Regions from separate parts of the Vibrio hippocampi genome, predicted to be linked through region 1. Evidence: predicted binding sites of a transcription regulator. Region 1 holds the regulator's gene; each other region holds the start of a gene.
What was found. The regulator PurR, encoded in region 1, represses purine synthesis genes. The targets are predictions, from matches to a motif close to TNANGNAAACGTTTNCNTNA.

Region 2: the regulator PurR is predicted to act here: its motif matches at 3,191-3,210, upstream of glyA (serine hydroxymethyltransferase).
Region 3: the regulator PurR is predicted to act here: its motif matches at 3,057-3,076, upstream of purM (phosphoribosylformylglycinamidine cyclo-ligase).

What each region holds. Positions count from the first base shown of each region.
Region 1 is NZ_CAKLCM010000002.1:670,034-675,890, reverse strand. Features, by position in the region: gene cmoM (tRNA uridine 5-oxyacetic acid(34) methyltransferase CmoM) at 1-259, opposite strand, end outside; gene elyC (envelope biogenesis factor ElyC) at 374-1,294, shown strand; gene torR (two-component system response regulator TorR) at 1,396-2,103, opposite strand; gene torD (molecular chaperone TorD) at 2,380-3,024, shown strand; gene purR (HTH-type transcriptional repressor PurR) at 3,253-4,260, shown strand; cyclic di-GMP riboswitch class I at 4,429-4,512, shown strand; gene L9Q39_RS05520 (TfoX/Sxy family DNA transformation protein) at 4,632-5,219, shown strand; gene L9Q39_RS05515 (TVP38/TMEM64 family protein) at 5,379-5,857, shown strand, end outside.
Region 2 is NZ_CAKLCM010000002.1:251,331-257,187, forward strand. Features, by position in the region: gene treB (PTS trehalose transporter subunit IIBC) at 1-286, shown strand, start outside; gene treC (alpha,alpha-phosphotrehalase) at 526-2,217, shown strand; gene L9Q39_RS03620 (YitT family protein) at 2,318-2,920, opposite strand; gene glyA (serine hydroxymethyltransferase) at 3,266-4,516, shown strand; gene L9Q39_RS03630 (homocysteine S-methyltransferase family protein) at 4,669-5,565, opposite strand; gene L9Q39_RS03635 (putative quinol monooxygenase) at 5,708-5,857, opposite strand, start outside.
Region 3 is NZ_CAKLCM010000002.1:164,980-170,836, reverse strand. Features, by position in the region: gene L9Q39_RS03245 (DUF2066 domain-containing protein) at 1-497, opposite strand, end outside; gene L9Q39_RS03240 (uracil-xanthine permease family protein) at 846-2,087, shown strand; gene upp (uracil phosphoribosyltransferase) at 2,233-2,859, opposite strand; gene purM (phosphoribosylformylglycinamidine cyclo-ligase) at 3,141-4,181, shown strand; gene purN (phosphoribosylglycinamide formyltransferase) at 4,185-4,823, shown strand; gene L9Q39_RS03220 (class II glutamine amidotransferase) at 4,990-5,832, opposite strand.

The sequences.
Region 1 (5,857 bases):
ATGCCTTAGCTAGCTTCAACATTTCACCAGACAGATCACACAATGTAACATCGTGTCCTCGGCCTGCAATTTTTTGGGATACCTGCCCCAATCCACCACCTGCATCTAACACTTTTAGTCGTGTGTTGGTATCATCTAGCACGGTCAGTGCCGCTGTGATATCTTCCCAAACAATGGTTTGGCGGATCTCACCCTTCTCTGAGCCATAGATATTTTTGGCAAATTTGTGGGCAATATCGTCGAAATTACGGTCTTGCATCTGAGTTTATTAAGTTACTATAACCAGTCGTGCCGCTATTCTGTCATATAAGCGACAGGAATAAAGAGGTATCACCTCTTTTTAGCGTTAAGTGGTGTTTTTTCGGACTATTGTATGTTTGAACTGAAAAAAATTGTCTCAGCCTTTTTGATGCCGTTACCGGCTCTTTTGATTATTGGCTTTTTGGGTCTCGCCCTAATTATGTTTACGTCTCGACGTAAATTTGGCTGTTTGGTGGTTCTACTCTCACTGACCGGCATCCTGCTTATCAGTATTCAACCTATTTCTAACCGTTTGCTGTTACCGTTAGAACGCCAATACTCAGCATTTTTACCGGTAAATGAGCCCATCGATTATGTGATGGTGCTCGGTCACGCTCATGTTGTGGATAGTTCTATCCCTCCAACGTCAGAACTGAGTCCAACGGCGTTAACCCGATTAGCTGAAGGCATCCGTATATTAAGAATGTACCCTAATGCCAAACTGATTTTATCCGGCTACGGTCGTCATAGCGAAACTAGTCATGCTCGAATGATGGCTAAGGTTGCTCTAGCTCTGGGGGTTTCCAAACCTAACATTGTGCTTTTGGAAACAGCAAAAGATACCTGGGAAGAGGCGCGTTTGGCGACGGCTTATGTTCAAGACAGCAATTTAGTCTTGGTCACATCCGCGAGCCACATGCCTCGCGCTATGAATGAATTTACACAAGCAGGGCTTAAACCCTATCCAGCTCCAACCAACTACATCGCGTCCAAGCATCTTCTCAACGGTTGGGAGCGCTATTTGCCTGACTCTCAATATCTTGCTCAAACCGAACTATATTGGCACGAAACTCTGGGGTCACACTGGCGTGAACTGCAAGACTGGGCTGTCGATGTCAGTAACCTTGAGTTCGCCGAACCTGAAGAACCCGAGCTAAATGCAGTGGAAGTAGGAAGCGAAGATGAATTAGAAACGCTCGAAGTGAACGAAACCGAGACAAACGAGATTGAGGAAGTAGAAATTGAGCTAAACAGCGATTCAAGCCAACCTTAATTGTGCGACTGACACTCTGTTTTTTTAGATTCTATTCTGCCTTAACTTAAAAATTGACGGCATCAAAATACAGGCATTGCCATTGGCAATGCCTGTATTTTTTAGTCGGCGAACATATACCCTTCACCGTGTACGGTAATAAATATCTGCGGGTTTTTCGGGTCTAGCTCCATTTTAGCGCGCATGCGGCGGATCAATACGTCAATAGTACGGTCATTGGGTGCATCTACTCGATGACTGATCATATTAAGTATGCGCTCTCGGCTGAGCACCTGATTAGGATAAGAAGATAACGCCACAAGCAATTCATATTCTGCCTTGGTGAGTTTTACTGGTTCCCCACCATTCGTCAGTGAGCGGCGCTGTTTATCAAATATCCAATCACCAAAATGCAGTTTACTTTCTTGCTTATCACTACCTTTGTCCACCGGCGTTTTTCGCGCCAGAGCAATACGCCAAAGTAAATTCTTCACTCTGACCAGTAACTCACGATATTCAAACGGTTTCGTCACATAGTCGTCAGCGCCCATTTCGAGACCAACGATACGATCGATGCTGTCGGTGCGCCCAGTCACCAGCACAATACCGATGTCTGATTGGCTTCTTAATTCACGGGTAAGGGTTAAACCATCCTCGCCCGGCAGATTGATATCTAGCATCACCAGATCGACACTCGATTCAGACAGCACTTGTCTCATCTGCTCACCGTTTTCAGCTTCACTGACGAGATAGCCTTCGTGTTCAAAGTAACCCACGAGTTTGCTTCTTGTCACGACATCATCTTCGACGACCAAAACATGATATTTCATTGTTTCTACTTCTTCTAATCTTGACCCCACTGCCATTTTAAGCGTTACGCTTCAAGATACTAGCAGTGAGTCTATTTATTTAAGAAAACCTTGATTCAGCACCACGCCAATACGCACCCCATTCCTTATGCTTCAAAGTTTAGTTTTAATTTATTCATATTACTTTATATTGTTTGGTTTTTTTTCACATTGTGAGTGACTGTTATTCATATTTTTTGTCTACACTATGAATAACTTGGGTATATACCCATAGAATATTTGCTGGAGAGTACCAAAGTGCAAGAAGTAAAAGCCTTTAATGAACAACGCGCAGAAATCTACTGGTGGTTATCAAGTTTATTCACCAAAGAGTTAACAGAAAGTGAACTAGAGCAATATCAATCGCCAGAGATCCGCGCTTTCTTGTCTGGGTTAGGTGAAAACGAAGCGCTAAAACAACCTATCGACAAATTGGTGGACGCACTGAACCGTCTGCAGGTTCGCCACGATGCTCAACTCGAACTATCCGCCGACTTCTGCGAGCTTTTCTTGAAAAGTGATAAACATGGCGCACTGCCATACGCTTCAATTTATCTTGATAAATCCGGTCTTCTTAATGGCGAACCCGCTTTACAAATGCAGCAATTATTAACCAAGCACAATATTGCCGTCACGAAAGATCTCAATGAACCCGCGGATCACCTCGCCATTGAATTAGATTATCTTGGCAACCTCATTATTCGCAGCAACGAACTTGAGGCTGAAAAACATCTTAACGAAGCGTTCTCAGAGCAAGCTGACTTTATTGAGCAGCACCTACTCACTTGGATCGAACAATTCAGTCAAGCGTGTGAAAAACACGATGAGTTTGGATTTTATTCAGCCTGTAGTGCTCTATTAGTCGCATTTTGCCAATTAGACCTGACTTATCTGCGTCCTTAGGAGTCAGCGTAACTTGCCGATTCTATTGGAAATTCAGTGGCACATCTCGCCACTGATATAAATTTATACAGATTTACATTGCTTGCAATGGATGCTCGACATACAATTCGCCGTTTCAGCGATTTATAGTCGCTCTGGTTAACTTTAAATAGGCATGAAACCTTGCTTATTTACCACTTTCTCTTCGTGTCCGTTTTGAAGCAGAAGGTGAGATATTAGGATATCGCGATGGCAACGATAAAAGATGTAGCTCGTCTCGCTGGCGTTTCAACGACCACCGTTTCTCACGTCATTAACAAAACTCGCTTCGTGGCAGAAACGACACAAGAAAAAGTCATGGCCGCGGTTGACGAGCTTAACTACGCACCAAGTGCCGTGGCTCGCAGTTTAAAGTGTAACACGACCAAAACCATAGGCATGTTGGTGACCCAATCAACCAACCTATTCTTTTCGGAAGTGATCGACGGTGTAGAAAGTTACTGTTATCGCCAAGGCTATACCCTAATTCTGTGTAACACAGGTGGTGTATATGAGAAGCAGCGCGATTATATTCGCATGCTGGCGGAAAAACGTGTCGATGGTATTTTGGTGATGTGCTCCGACCTCACGGAAGAGTTGTTAGAAATGCTTGATCGCCATGCCGATATACCAAAAGTTATCATGGACTGGGGCCCAGAAAGCTCACAAGCGGATAAAATCATTGATAACTCAGAAGAAGGTGGCTATCTAGCCACTAAATTCCTGATTGGTAAAGGTCATACCGATATCGCTTGTTTAAGTGGTCATCTGGAAAAAGCCGTCTGCCAAGAGCGTATTGATGGTTATAAGCGAGCCATGACCGAAGCGGGCATCGAAATGAAAGCTGACCGAATCCTTGAGGGTAATTTCGAGTGTGATACCGCAGTCATTGCAGCAAACCGAATCGCGGCGATGGAAGATCGTCCAACGGCTGTGTTCTGTTTTAATGACACAATGGCACTTGGCTTAATGAGTCGCCTTCAGCAACTTGGTGTCAAAGTCCCTGAAGATATCTCTGTGATTGGCTACGATAACATTGAACTTGCGGAATACTTCTCTCCACCGCTAACGACGGTTCACCAACCGAAGCGACGCGTGGGTAAAAACGCCTTTGAAATTTTGCTTGAGCGTATCAAAGATAAAGGTCATGACAAGCGTATTTTCGAGATGCATCCAGAAATCATTGAGCGTGATTCCGTATTGGATCTCAACAGATAACTTTCATCAGCTAGCAATGTTTGTAATAAAAGCCCGACGCGGGCTTTTACTCTCATGACAGAACTAGTCGATTCATTGCTTTCTAACCACTCTATTTTTTGAACCAACATCACACTTCACAGGTCAAGCCTCCGTTATCGAATCGCTTTTCCTTTATTCTTTAGCTTGTCACGCACAGGGCAAACCACTTGAAAAGGTGGGACGCAAAGCCTCCGGCCTAAACCCAATCAGGTAGGTAGCGGGGTTACCGATGGCAGCAGAGGAATTAACAGCAAATTCTCAAACTTTGCTAACAATTAATAACCTCTGTTTTGCTAATCTCTCGGACCTGATCTAGGTGGCGTAGTTATAGAAACCGAGAAATAAGAAACATGGATAAACCTATCTTAACAAATTCGATGAAGCTGTTTTCCGAAATCGGCGTGGTCAAATCACGCTCAATGTTCGGTGGCTTCGGAATATTTATTGACGACACGATGTTTGCACTCGTCGTCAATGATCGCATTCATATTCGTGCAGACAAATCAACGGCAACCAAATTTCAGCAACTGGCATACCATCCTTACGTTTACCAAAAACGTGGGTTTCCTGTGGTCACCAACTATTTCGCGCTACCTGACGCTTATTGGCAAACCCCAGAAAAGATCATTGAGTACGCAAAAGAAGCATTACAGGTGGCTAAGCAGGCCAAGATTGCCCAACAAAAACCAACCTCGATTCGACTTAAAGATCTTCCGAACTTGCGACTCACAACCGAACGCATGCTAAAGAAAGCGGGCATTGATTCGGTGTCTGAATTGCAACAACAAGGCTCCGTAGAAGCTTTTAAAGCTATCCAACGCACACATAAAGGCAACGTGAGTATCGAATTGCTATGGGCGCTTGAAGGCGCAATTGAGGGCAAACACTGGTCGGTGATTCCCCAAGACAAGCGTCAGCAGCTTGCTGAGTTAATTTAATTCGCGTTGGTTGGCTTGGCTGAAAGGCGAAAGACTTCGCTGAGTCATGAGAAATAGTAACGACTTTTTCAGACCCATTTAATTTACTATTGATGAAAGTTATTCGCTCATCCACCTGTCTACTAAACTATAGAGTGATATAGACAGAGGATAAAAAAGATGACGAAGCAAACTCATGACACGCCCAAGCGCTCCCCAAGTAAAAAACTCATTGTCGGGGTGTTACTGGTTATCCTCGTTGTTTGGGCGGGTATCCATTTCGGTCAATATCTGACTCTTGAAAATGCTAAAGCTCAGCAACTCGCGTTAGCGGAATTTATTGACGCTAATTTTGTTTTAGCGACATCAATTTACTTTTTTGCGTATATCGCTATTACCGCATTTTCTATACCCGGTGCCGCTGTAGTGACGTTACTAGGTGCCGCGCTGTTTGGTTTTTGGACCAGTTTAGGCTTAGTTTCATTCGCGAGTACAATTGGCGCAACACTCGCCTTTTTAAGCAGTCGGTTTTTCTTGCGCGACTGGGTCCAATCCAAATTCGCTTCTAAGTTAACCACCATCAATGAAGGCGTTCGTAAAGACGGCGCATTTTACCTGCTGTCATTGCGCCTTATCCCGGTATTTCCTTTTTTCTTAAT
Region 2 (5,857 bases), 420 kb from region 1:
TGGCGTCACTGAGCCTGCGATGTATGGCATTAACTTGAAATACAAGTTCCCAATGTTGAGCGCGATGATTGGTAGTGCAATTGCGGCCGCTATCTGCGGTAGTGCAGGTGTGATGGCGAATGGTATCGGTGTGGGTGGTTTACCAGGTATCTTGTCTATCCAACCACCGTTCTGGGGAGTGTTTGCACTGGCGATGTTGGTCGCGATGGTTATTCCAGTCGCGCTGACACTTGTGCTGTACAAGCGCGCTCAAATGAAAGGCGAATTAGAAACCGCCAACGCGTAATTCAAGCAACCGCGTAATTCAAGCAACGAAGCGATGGTTTCAACTACTATCGCTTTCTGTCTTACAGACTAAAACGGTCAATCCAGAATCGAGGCACGAGATGTCAGGAATCTCAAGTTTAATGAGTCAATGAGAAGATCCCAAGTCCGCTTCAACATTCTTGGATATAACATCTAGTGAGCCATGATGAAATGGTCACTGTTTTCAATTTTTATTTTACTGGTATGTGAGTGTTAGAAATGGCAATGACCAAGCATGATGAGAGTTGGTGGAAAACCGCAACTATCTACCAAATTTACCCAAAAAGCTTTTGTGACAGTGGAAGTAAAGGCACCGGCGATATTAAAGGGATCATTTCTAAACTGGAGTATCTAAAACACCTTGGTGTGGATGCGATTTGGCTGACGCCTGTGTACCAATCGCCAATGATCGACAACGGTTATGACATCTCCGATTATTACGCGATCAATCCAGAATTCGGCACTATGCAAGATTTCGATAGCTTGTTGGTAGAGGCTCACCAACTTGGTATTCGAATCATCATGGACATCGTTGTGAACCATACGTCGACAGAACATCAGTGGTTTCAGTCGGCACTCGGCGACAAAAACAGTCCATACCGCGACTACTACATCTGGAAAGACCCCATCAATGGCGCAGAGCCAAACAACTGGCAATCAAAGTTTGGCGGTAATGCTTGGGCGCTGGATGAAATGACGGGTCAGTACTACTTACACCTCTTTGCTAAAGAGCAAGCGGATCTTAACTGGGAAAACTCAGTAGTGCGTGAAGAAGTTAAAGAAGTTATCAGTTTCTGGGCGGAGAAGGGCGTTGATGGTTTCCGTCTAGATGTAATCAACCTGATTTCTAAGCAGCAAGATTTCCCTAGTGATGATACTGGTGATGGTCGCCGTTTCTATACTGATGGGCCACGTGTGCACGAATACCTTCAAGAGATCAGCGAAGCGGTATTCCAAAAATACGGCAGCGTGACGGTTGGTGAAATGTCTTCAACCACGCTAGAGCATTGCCAACAGTACTCGGCGCAAGATGGTAAAGAGCTATCGATGGTGTTCAACTTCCATCATCTAAAAATTGATTATCCCGATGGTGACAAGTGGACCAAAGCGCCGTTTGATTTCATCCAACTGAAGCAGATTTTCAACCATTGGCAAACTGGCTTGAATGGCAAAGGGTGGGGCGCACTGTTCTGGTGCAATCACGACCAGCCTCGTGTTGTAAGTCGTTTAGGTGACGACCAACAATATCGAGTAGAATCAGCCAAGATGCTGGCGGCGTCTATTCATATGATGCAAGGGACGCCTTATATTTACCAAGGCGAAGAAATTGGTATGACCAACCCAAGTTATACTGAAATCAGCCAATATCGCGATGTTGAAAGCACCAATATGTACGATATCATGGTCAACCGTGATGGCATTGCACACGAAGATATGATGGCAATTTTGGCGCAGAAGTCGCGTGATAACTCACGTACACCAATGCAATGGAATAGCGCTAAACATGCAGGCTTCACAGTAGGCGCGCCGTGGTTAGAAGTCGCTCAAAATTATACTAGCATCAACGCAGAAGCGGCTATTGCGGATTTGAACTCAGTGTTCTACTTCTATAAACGCTTGATTGAACTGCGTAAACAAGTTCCTGTGATTACGGATGGTCGCTACGAGGATTTACTGCCAAAACACAAACGCATTTTTGCTTATGCTCGCCAAAACGCAAAGCAAACGCTGTTGTGTGTCAATAACTATTACGGCGAAGAAGTGGAGTGTGTGTTACCTGAGCGCTTTGATATGAGTAAAGCCAACAACCTACTTTCTAACTATCATAATGCGACTGGCGCGATTGCTTCCAATCACCTGGTTCTACGCCCTTATGAAACACGCATTATGTTAATTGATAACTACCTCTAAGAATTTCGGTATTAAACAAAAGGCTTTGAAGTGACCCCCAAAGTCTTTTGTTTTTTTAGTTTGGCGCAGAGTGAATTGTGCTTCAAATTTCACTGTAAGGTTATGAACCGTAGCTTACCGAATAACGATACGGTTTGTGATTCATTGCAAGTACTAGATTCAGCGCGAATGCGCCAAGAATCGACAAGCCGATAATCCAAGGTGTCACGAAGAACAAAGACGAAATCAGGATGCAAGCGTCAATCACCATCTGAGATTTACCAACAGAAATCCCAAACTTATCTTGAATAAGCAAACACAGTACGTTGAAGCCACCCAGACTTGAACGGTGACGGAATAGGATCAACATACCTAAGCCCATCAACAATCCACCAGTAATGGCACAGTAAATGTCGCTAATCGATTCGAGTGAAATCAGTAAATACAGATGATCAGCAAAGATAGAAACCAAAGCGCCAGAAACGGCACTGTTAATGGCAAACTGCCGCCCAAAGCGTTGCCATGCTAGCAAGTAAAAAGGACAGTTAGCTAAAAAGTAAAGTACACCAAACGTAAAAGGTGTAAATTGACTGATAAGTAGGGCAAGACCTGTTGTGCCGCCGGTAATTAGGTGTGCTGATTGAAGAAAAAAGACCCCTTGGGCAACGATAAAGGTGCCAGTTAGAATCGCAATCCAGTCTTCTTTTGCTGTGTGTTTTTCCATCAGTGGCTAAATCTATCTGGTGTAAATGGAGGCTAATAGTAGTAAAAAGATGATCTTTTCGGTAGCTAGCGGATAAAAATTGCGGTAAATCTATGTAATTCAAATTTTACACAGTGTAAATAGAATAATTGACACTTGGGGTTTGCATGGCGGCTATATACCAATATATGAACCAACGGAGTGTTACTATGAAAAAACAACATGAGAAAAAGCCAATTTTTTCTTTATGACCTAGATCAAATTATGTATTATGCCAGTCATCAAATGTGGTGACGAAAACGTTTGCTTTTGGTCATTATGTGGTTTTTTTGAAACTTTCAGTCATATCTGAGTCAGGAGATACAGATGCTAAAGCGTGATATGAACATCGCCGATTACGATGCGGAGCTATTTGCGGCTATTCAAGAAGAGACCCTTCGTCAAGAAGAGCACATCGAGCTTATCGCTTCAGAAAACTACACCAGCCCACGCGTAATGGAAGCGCAAGGCTCGCAACTTACTAACAAGTACGCAGAAGGCTACCCAGGCAAGCGTTACTATGGCGGTTGTGAATATGTAGATAAAGCAGAAGCATTAGCGATCGATCGCGCTTGCCAACTGTTTGATTGTGAGTATGCGAATGTACAGCCACACTCAGGCTCTCAAGCGAACAGCGCGGTTTACATGGCGCTGCTTAATCCTGGCGATACTGTTCTAGGTATGAGCCTAGCTCACGGTGGTCACCTTACGCACGGTTCTCCGGTTAACTTCTCAGGTAAGCATTACAACGTTATTCCTTACGGCATTGATGAAGCGGGTCAGATCAACTATGACGAAATGGAGCAATTAGCGCTTGAGCATAAGCCGAAAATGATTATCGGTGGTTTCTCTGCTTACAGCCAAGTGGTTGACTGGGCACGTATGCGTGAAATCGCAGATAAAGTGGACGCTTTCCTATTTGTTGATATGGCGCACGTTGCGGGTCTGATTGCCGCGGGCGTCTACCCAACGCCAGTGCCACATGCGCACGTTGTAACAACTACAACTCACAAAACACTAGCGGGTCCTCGTGGCGGTCTTATCCTATCGAATGCTGGTGAAGATATGTATAAGAAGCTGAACTCAGCGGTATTCCCTGGCGGTCAAGGTGGTCCTTTGATGCACGTGATTGCAGGTAAAGCAGTGGCTTTCAAAGAAGCGATGGAGCCTGAGTTTAAAGAGTATCAAGCGCGCGTAGTACAAAACGCAAAAGCGATGGTGGCTCAGTTCCAAGAGCGCGGTTATAAAATCGTATCAAACAGCACAGAAAACCACTTGTTCCTTGTTGACCTTATCGACAAAGACATCACGGGTAAAGAAGCAGATGCTGCGCTGGGTGCTGCTAATATTACCGTCAACAAAAACTCAGTTCCTAATGACCCACGTAGCCCGTTTGTTACATCGGGTATCCGTGTTGGTACTCCAGCGATTACTCGTCGTGGCTTCACGGTCGACAACGCAAAAGATCTGGCGAACTGGATGTGTGATGTTCTCGATAACCTTGATAACCAAGACGTGATTGAAGCAACAAAACAGAAAGTTCTGGCTATCTGTCAGTCTCTGCCTGTTTACGCATAATCAACGGATTGATTAGTTTGAATTAAGCCCTCATTTGAGGGCTTTTTTGTGCCTGTTGTTATTGGCTTGAATGACGATCAGATTGTGATGCTCAATACAGCTTTACCCAGCTACTTTTTACAAGCTATTTTGCAAAAACGCCTTTCCAAAAGCTACTTCAGCGTATCTTTCCACTTTCTTAGCTGTTGAATATGACTGGGTGAAATACCACAACATCCACCGATGATATTTGCGCCTAAACTCTGCCATTGCTTGGCAAACTCCAGATACTCATGTTCAGACACGTTGCGTAATCCTTGAAAGCGGTCATTCGCTTTATGGTCGGAATGGATCGGTGTAAAGCTATTGGCGTACACGCCAATATCGAGAGTCTTGCCGGTTTGGCTTAATACCTTATTGACGTCTTTGATTGCTTGCTCAATAACCTCTGGAATAGAACAATTAAAAAAGATGCCCGCGGCTTGAGTATGCAGAAGTTTTTCAACGGCATCCGTCACCAATTCTCCTGAGCGGAGGCGTGATACGGAACTGATCTCATCTTGTAGGGTGTAGGCGATATAGCAAGTTTTGTCTGTTTGCGATAAGACTTTGCAGAACACGTCGGCCTCAGCCAGGCTAGATACGGTCTCAACCAACCAAAGATCGACATGACTATCTTGCGCTTGGAATAAGTCTAAACAGATTTGCTCTGCGCGTTCTGCTTCAAAGAGATCAGGACGATAGGAACCAAAAGGAGGAGGAATTGCCCCGGCAACTCGCACCGGTTTTTGTGATTCTACCACCGCTTCACGAGCAAGTTGCGCCGCTTGTTGAGCAAGATTCGCCCCTTGCTGAGCGTAAAGCTCCTCGCCGAGATGAAAGGGAACACAGGCATAGCTATTGACCGTGATGATCTCTGCCCCTGCGTTGATGAAAGATTGATGTACCTGCTTAACATGCTGAGGTGACTCGATGAGCGCCTGAGCACTCCAAAGTGGTTGAGAAAAGGGCGCGCCGATCTGCTTTAGCTCACGCCCCATACCGCCGTCTAGGATTGTAATATCGACCATTTGGACTTCCATACTGCTTAACGTCTATTGCGCAATATAAACATAAAGCGTCAATAGATACAATTTTGTCTTGAACGAAAACTGAAGGTAGAAAATAGACCAATGAATCAAGGGCAAACAGAATACCGTTTTAAAGCTTAGCTCATTGCTCAGAGATCGTGTAATGGCGCTCAACATTCGCGGTGACTTGCCCCCAATAGGAAGATTTAACACGCTGCTGGTGGGCGGAAAAGGCCGATTGATCGATAAATTCTTCATATACATCATAACGGCAAGGGTTGTCAGGACTGAC
Region 3 (5,857 bases), 510 kb from region 1:
TCATCAAAGTCACCAATCGGCAAAGTTACTGGCAAGCCCCGACGCTGCGCCTCTTGTTTGAGGTCTGCAATCAAAGTCGAATCACTGTGTTCCCATAAAATCTCGCGATCATAACCGGAATCTTGCACCAGCCATACCATGACGTTTTTACGCTCTGCCGGCCAAGTAGATTGCTCTGCTTGTTTTAGCAGCACCTGAATTTGATCGCTATTAAACCGGACGCGCAGCGCTTGCTGACCTTGCTTTTGGGTATAGCCCAGCTGGCTGATATAACGTGAACTTTGGCCTAACGCTTTCTTGATCACCGCGTTACTTGCAATGTTTTGATTACCACTGGCGCGTACCAATACTTCTGTCATGCCTTGCTGACGTGCCACTTCATCGGAATTTGGCGCCTCTGGCTCAACAATCACAACCGTGGAGTACACATCTACGTTGGTTAGTGCCAATGCTGGTAGTGAAGTCAAAGCCACCAACAACCAAGTTAAATTACGCATAAGGTTCCTAAATCACCAAGATATAAGTAGAAATGATAAGCAAGTCTACACCACTGAGCAAGCCAACATGTTCAAGCTTGTGTGATTTATCGCTCACTAAACCAGTAATAACCCACTGAAAAGGCAATTCGTTAGGCGTATTTTTTCGCCGTATTGACGCGGTGTCTTTCTCTCTCACGGTGCGACGCAAATCGCACCGATTCATTTTTGGCAATATTGTTGAACATTCTGTCATTTATTTTCAATTTCCGAATCAAAATCAATCGCGCAAACGTTTCAAGGTGTTAAAATAGCGCCAATTTGTCCAAATTTCGTGGGCAATATCATTAACAACATGGATATTGAATTATGAAGACGATCATTCAAGGTTCTCAAATGCTGTTTGTCGCATTTGGCTCCTTGGTTCTTGTACCGCTATTGACTGGCCTTGACCCTAACGTTGCACTATTTGGCGCAGGTGTCGGTACCTTGTTATTCCAACTAATGACCAAACGAAGTGTGCCCATCTTTCTCGCTTCCTCTTTTGCCTTTATTGCACCCATTATGTTTGGTGTGCAAACTTGGGGCGTAGGCGCAACTATGGGTGGTCTTATGGCTGCTGGTGTGGTTTATGTCATTCTTGGTGCAGTGATCAAAGTGAAAGGGGTGGCAATCATTCATAAACTGCTACCACCGGTTGTTGTGGGTCCCGTTATCATGGTGATTGGTCTTGGACTTGCGCCAGTCGCAGTAAACATGGCGCTAGGTAAAACCGGTGACGGTGCGGTTCAGTTAGTGAATGGCGATGCGGCACTATGGATTTCTGGCATCTCTCTACTGGTCACGATTGGTGTGAGCGTATTTGCTCGCGGTTTCCTAAAGCTACTGCCAATTGTGAGTGGTATCGCCTCAGGCTATGTGACGGCACTGTTTTTCGGTGTGGTTGATTTTACTCCGATATATGAAGCCGCTTGGCTTGCACTGCCAAACTTCACCGCTCCAGAATTCAATATCAATGCTATTTTGTTCATGTTGCCTGTAGCGATCGCACCCGCGGTTGAACACGTGGGTGATATGTTGGCAATCTCAAATGTAACGGGTAAAGACTATCTGAAGAAACCGGGTCTTCACCGTACTATTGCTGGTGACGGGGTTGCGACTATCGCCGCTTCTATGATGGGCGCGCCACCTAACACAACTTATAGTGAAGTTACCGGTGCAGTTATGCTGACTAAAGCATTCAACCCTGTGATTATGACTTGGGCTGCCGTTACCGCTATCGTACTTGCATTGGTAGGTAAACTGGGCGCGATTCTACAGACCATTCCTGTACCAGTCATGGGCGGCATCATGATTCTGCTATTTGGTTCTATTGCGACCGTCGGTCTAAATACTCTGATTAAGAACCATGTTGACCTGCATAAATCACGCAACCTTGTGATTGTGGCAATTACCCTTGTGTTTGGTATTGGTGGGATGGCATTTGGCATCGGCGAATTCAGTCTACAAGGTGTCAGCCTTTGCGGTATCGTGGCGATTCTCCTCAACCTGATCCTACCGCACGATCTTGGCGAAAATCGCGTTGTTGATAACACGCAAATCGAAGATTAATCTCGAACTCAGCAAATAAAAAATGGCTGCCTATTTGGGCAGCCATTTTTATTCGTATCTTGCGCTTAATCGTCTAACGGATAAGCACCTGACTTATAAACCGTCGCTATTATTTACACAATCGCTATTATTTATACAGTCACTATTATTGAGTACCGAAGATCTTATCGCCCGCATCACCAAGACCAGGAACGATATAGCCTTTGTCATTGAGGCATTCATCGATAGCCGCTGTGTACATCTCTACGTCTGGGTGCGCTTTCTCTAACGCTTCAATCCCTTCTGGAGCCGCCACTAGCACTAATACTTTGATCTGCTTACAGCCTTTTTCTTTCAATAGATCGATAGTGGCGATCATTGAGCCGCCAGTGGCTAACATTGGGTCCACAACCAGTGCGATACGCTCATCAATGTTCGACGCAAGCTTGTTAAAGTATGGAACAGGCTCTAGCGTTTCTTCGTCACGGTAGATACCCACGACACTGATACGCGCACTTGGCACATGCTCAAGTACACCATCCATCATGCCAAGACCAGCACGCAAGATAGGAACCACCGTTACTTTTTTACCTTTGATCTGATCCACTTCAACGGGACCATTCCAGCCATTAATGGTGACTTTTTCAGTTTCAAAGTCAGCGGTTGCTTCGTAGGTTAAGAGGCTACCTACTTCTGTCGCTAATTCACGAAAACGTTTGGTGCTGATGTCTCCTTCGCGCATTAAGCCAAGTTTGTGCTTAACGAGGGGATGTTTTACTTCAACAACTTTCATGTCCTACTCCGGGAAATATTTTACAAAACTTGAGGATTATATACCCAAACTTACTCAAGATGCGAATTTCAGCGAAATTTGCTTGGTTTATAAACAGTAAAACCGCTTGAAGATTAAGTGGTTCTTAATGGAAAGTCATTCACGCCAGCGACTAGCGAAGCAAACGTTACCTTGGCACGATATTAGTTTGAATTTTCTTACGCAAACGTTTTCCTTTTTAGTTAAACCCCTGTTAGAATAGCGCCGCTTTTCACATCCATTTAGATATCGAGGACTGTCCCGTGAGCGGAAATAACACTTCCCTAAGCTATAAAGACGCTGGTGTAGACATTGATGCAGGCAACGCATTAGTAGACCGTATTAAAGGCGCGGTTAAGCGCACTCGTCGCCCTGAAGTGATGGGAGGCATCGGTGGTTTTGGTGCTTTATGTGAGCTGCCAACTAAATACAAGCAACCTGTTCTCGTATCTGGCACTGACGGTGTTGGAACGAAGCTGCGTCTTGCTCTTGATATGAACAAACACGACACCATTGGTATCGATCTAGTGGCAATGTGTGTTAATGACCTGATTGTTCAAGGTGGCGAGCCGCTATTTTTCCTAGACTACTATGCAACAGGAAAACTAGACGTAGATACTGCGGCTGACGTAGTCACAGGTATCGCAGAAGGCTGTGTACAGGCAGGTTGTTCGCTCATCGGTGGCGAAACCGCTGAAATGCCAGGTATGTACGAAGGCGAAGATTACGACGTAGCCGGTTTCTGTGTTGGCGTTGTGGAAAAAGAAAATATCATCGACGGCACCAAAGTCGCCGCGGGTGATGCACTTATCGCGGTTGGTTCAAGCGGCCCTCACTCAAACGGTTACTCACTTATCCGTAAGATCCTAGAAGTATCGGGCGCAGATAAGAACGAAGTTTTGGGTGAGCGTACCATTGGTGAACACCTATTAGAACCAACCAAAATTTACATTAAGTCAGCACTTAAAATGATCGAGCAGCATGATATCCACGCTATCTCGCACATCACTGGTGGCGGTTTCTGGGAAAACATCCCTCGTGTACTTCCAGAAGGTACTAAAGCCGTTATTGATGGCAACAGCTGGGAATGGCCAGCGATCTTTAATTGGCTGCAAGAGAAAGGCAACGTAGACACATTCGAAATGTATCGCACCTTTAACTGTGGTGTTGGTCTTATCGTTGCCCTGCCAAAAGATCAGGCACAAGCCGCCGTCGACCTGCTCAACGCAGAAGGTGAAAATGCTTGGATCATTGGTGACATTGCAACTGCCGAAGCTGGCGAAGAGCAAGTAGAGATCAATTAATCAATGAAGAATATCGTTGTTCTAGTCTCGGGAAACGGAACCAATTTACAGGCCATTATTGATGCTTGTGAATCGACAATAGAAAACGCAAAGGTAAGCGCTGTATTCTCAAATAAAGAGTCAGCGTTTGCACTGGAACGTGCCAAAAAGGTGGGCGCTGAAGCCGCTTTCCTTGACCCTAAGCTTAGTGAGACCAGAGAAGCCTTTGATGAAGCATTAATGCGCCGCATTGATGCTCATGAACCTGACTTGGTGGTACTAGCGGGTTATATGCGTATTTTAAGTGGCGACTTTGTGCGTCACTACATGGGGCGTATGCTTAACATTCACCCATCGCTATTACCCAAGTATCCGGGGCTTCATACTCACCAGCGTGCAATCGACAACTGCGATGAACATCATGGAACCACCATCCATTTTGTGACCGAAAAGCTCGATGGCGGTCCTATTGTGTTGCAAGCTAAGGTGCCAGTATTTGATGATGACACCGTGGAAACACTAGAACAGCGTATTCAAACTCAAGAACACCAGATTTACCCACTCGTGGTGAAATGGTTTGTTGAGGAGCGATTGACTATGGTCGATGGCAAAGCTTGTCTTGATGGTAATGAACTTGGTCCACAAGGTCATGCTAGCAACTGATTAGCTATTCGCTGAATCGCATCATTTTATTAAAAAAGCGATAACCCAAGGGTTATCGCTTTTTGTTTATTTGGTTGTTTGTTTATTTGGTTGTTTATTGTTGGGAGAGTTTGCTTGTGAGAGTGCTGACTACTTATTGAAGTGCTGACTTGTAGAAGCGCAACCGTTACAACTTTTCGGTCGGAGCCTGATTACCCGGTTTCGCTGCTGCAAAGGCGACATCTTTTAGCTGTTCAACATTGCTCAATACCAAATCGCCGTGATGGAACAGGTTAAATTCCCTCGGCTTCATTCGGCTCCAAGATTCATTACCCGTTAAAGGCTGGGTAGCAATCACGGACACCACATCGTTGGAAGTGGTTTCCTCTTGAAAGTTAATCGTGACATCTTCATCAAGCAGCGTCGCTTTGCCAAATGGGGCTCGGCGCGTGATCCAGTAGAGATGATTGGTACAATACGTCATCACATACTCCCCATCACTGAGCAGCATGTTATAGACGCCCATATCGTGCAACTCATCACAGCAGGTCGCAACATATTGGAACATGGCTAACATATCCGTTGGCGGCTCTGGGAACTTTTGCTCTAGCTTATTTAGCAACCAACAGAAAGAGAGTTCGCTATCGGTCTGCCCTACTGGGCGGAAACGTCCCGTTTCCAGAGAATGATAATCGGATAATTGACCATTGTGCGCCAAGGTCCAATAACGCCCCCACAACTCCCGTGTAAATGGGTGGGTGTTTTCTAAATTCACCTTGCCTCGGTTGGCTTGACGAATATGACTGACCACGGATCGGCTTTTTATGGGGTACTTTTGTACCAACTCTGCGATTTCAGAATCACAGCTCGGATTAGGATCTTTAAAGGTTCTAAAGCCTTTTCCTTCATAGAAAGTGATGCCCCAGCCATCCTTGTGTGGACCTGTATTGCCACCCCTTTGAATAAGACCAGTAAAACTAAAACAAATATCGGTTGGCACATTTGCACTCATGCCAAGCAATTCACACATGGTGGACTCTACTCTTGTTATTTAG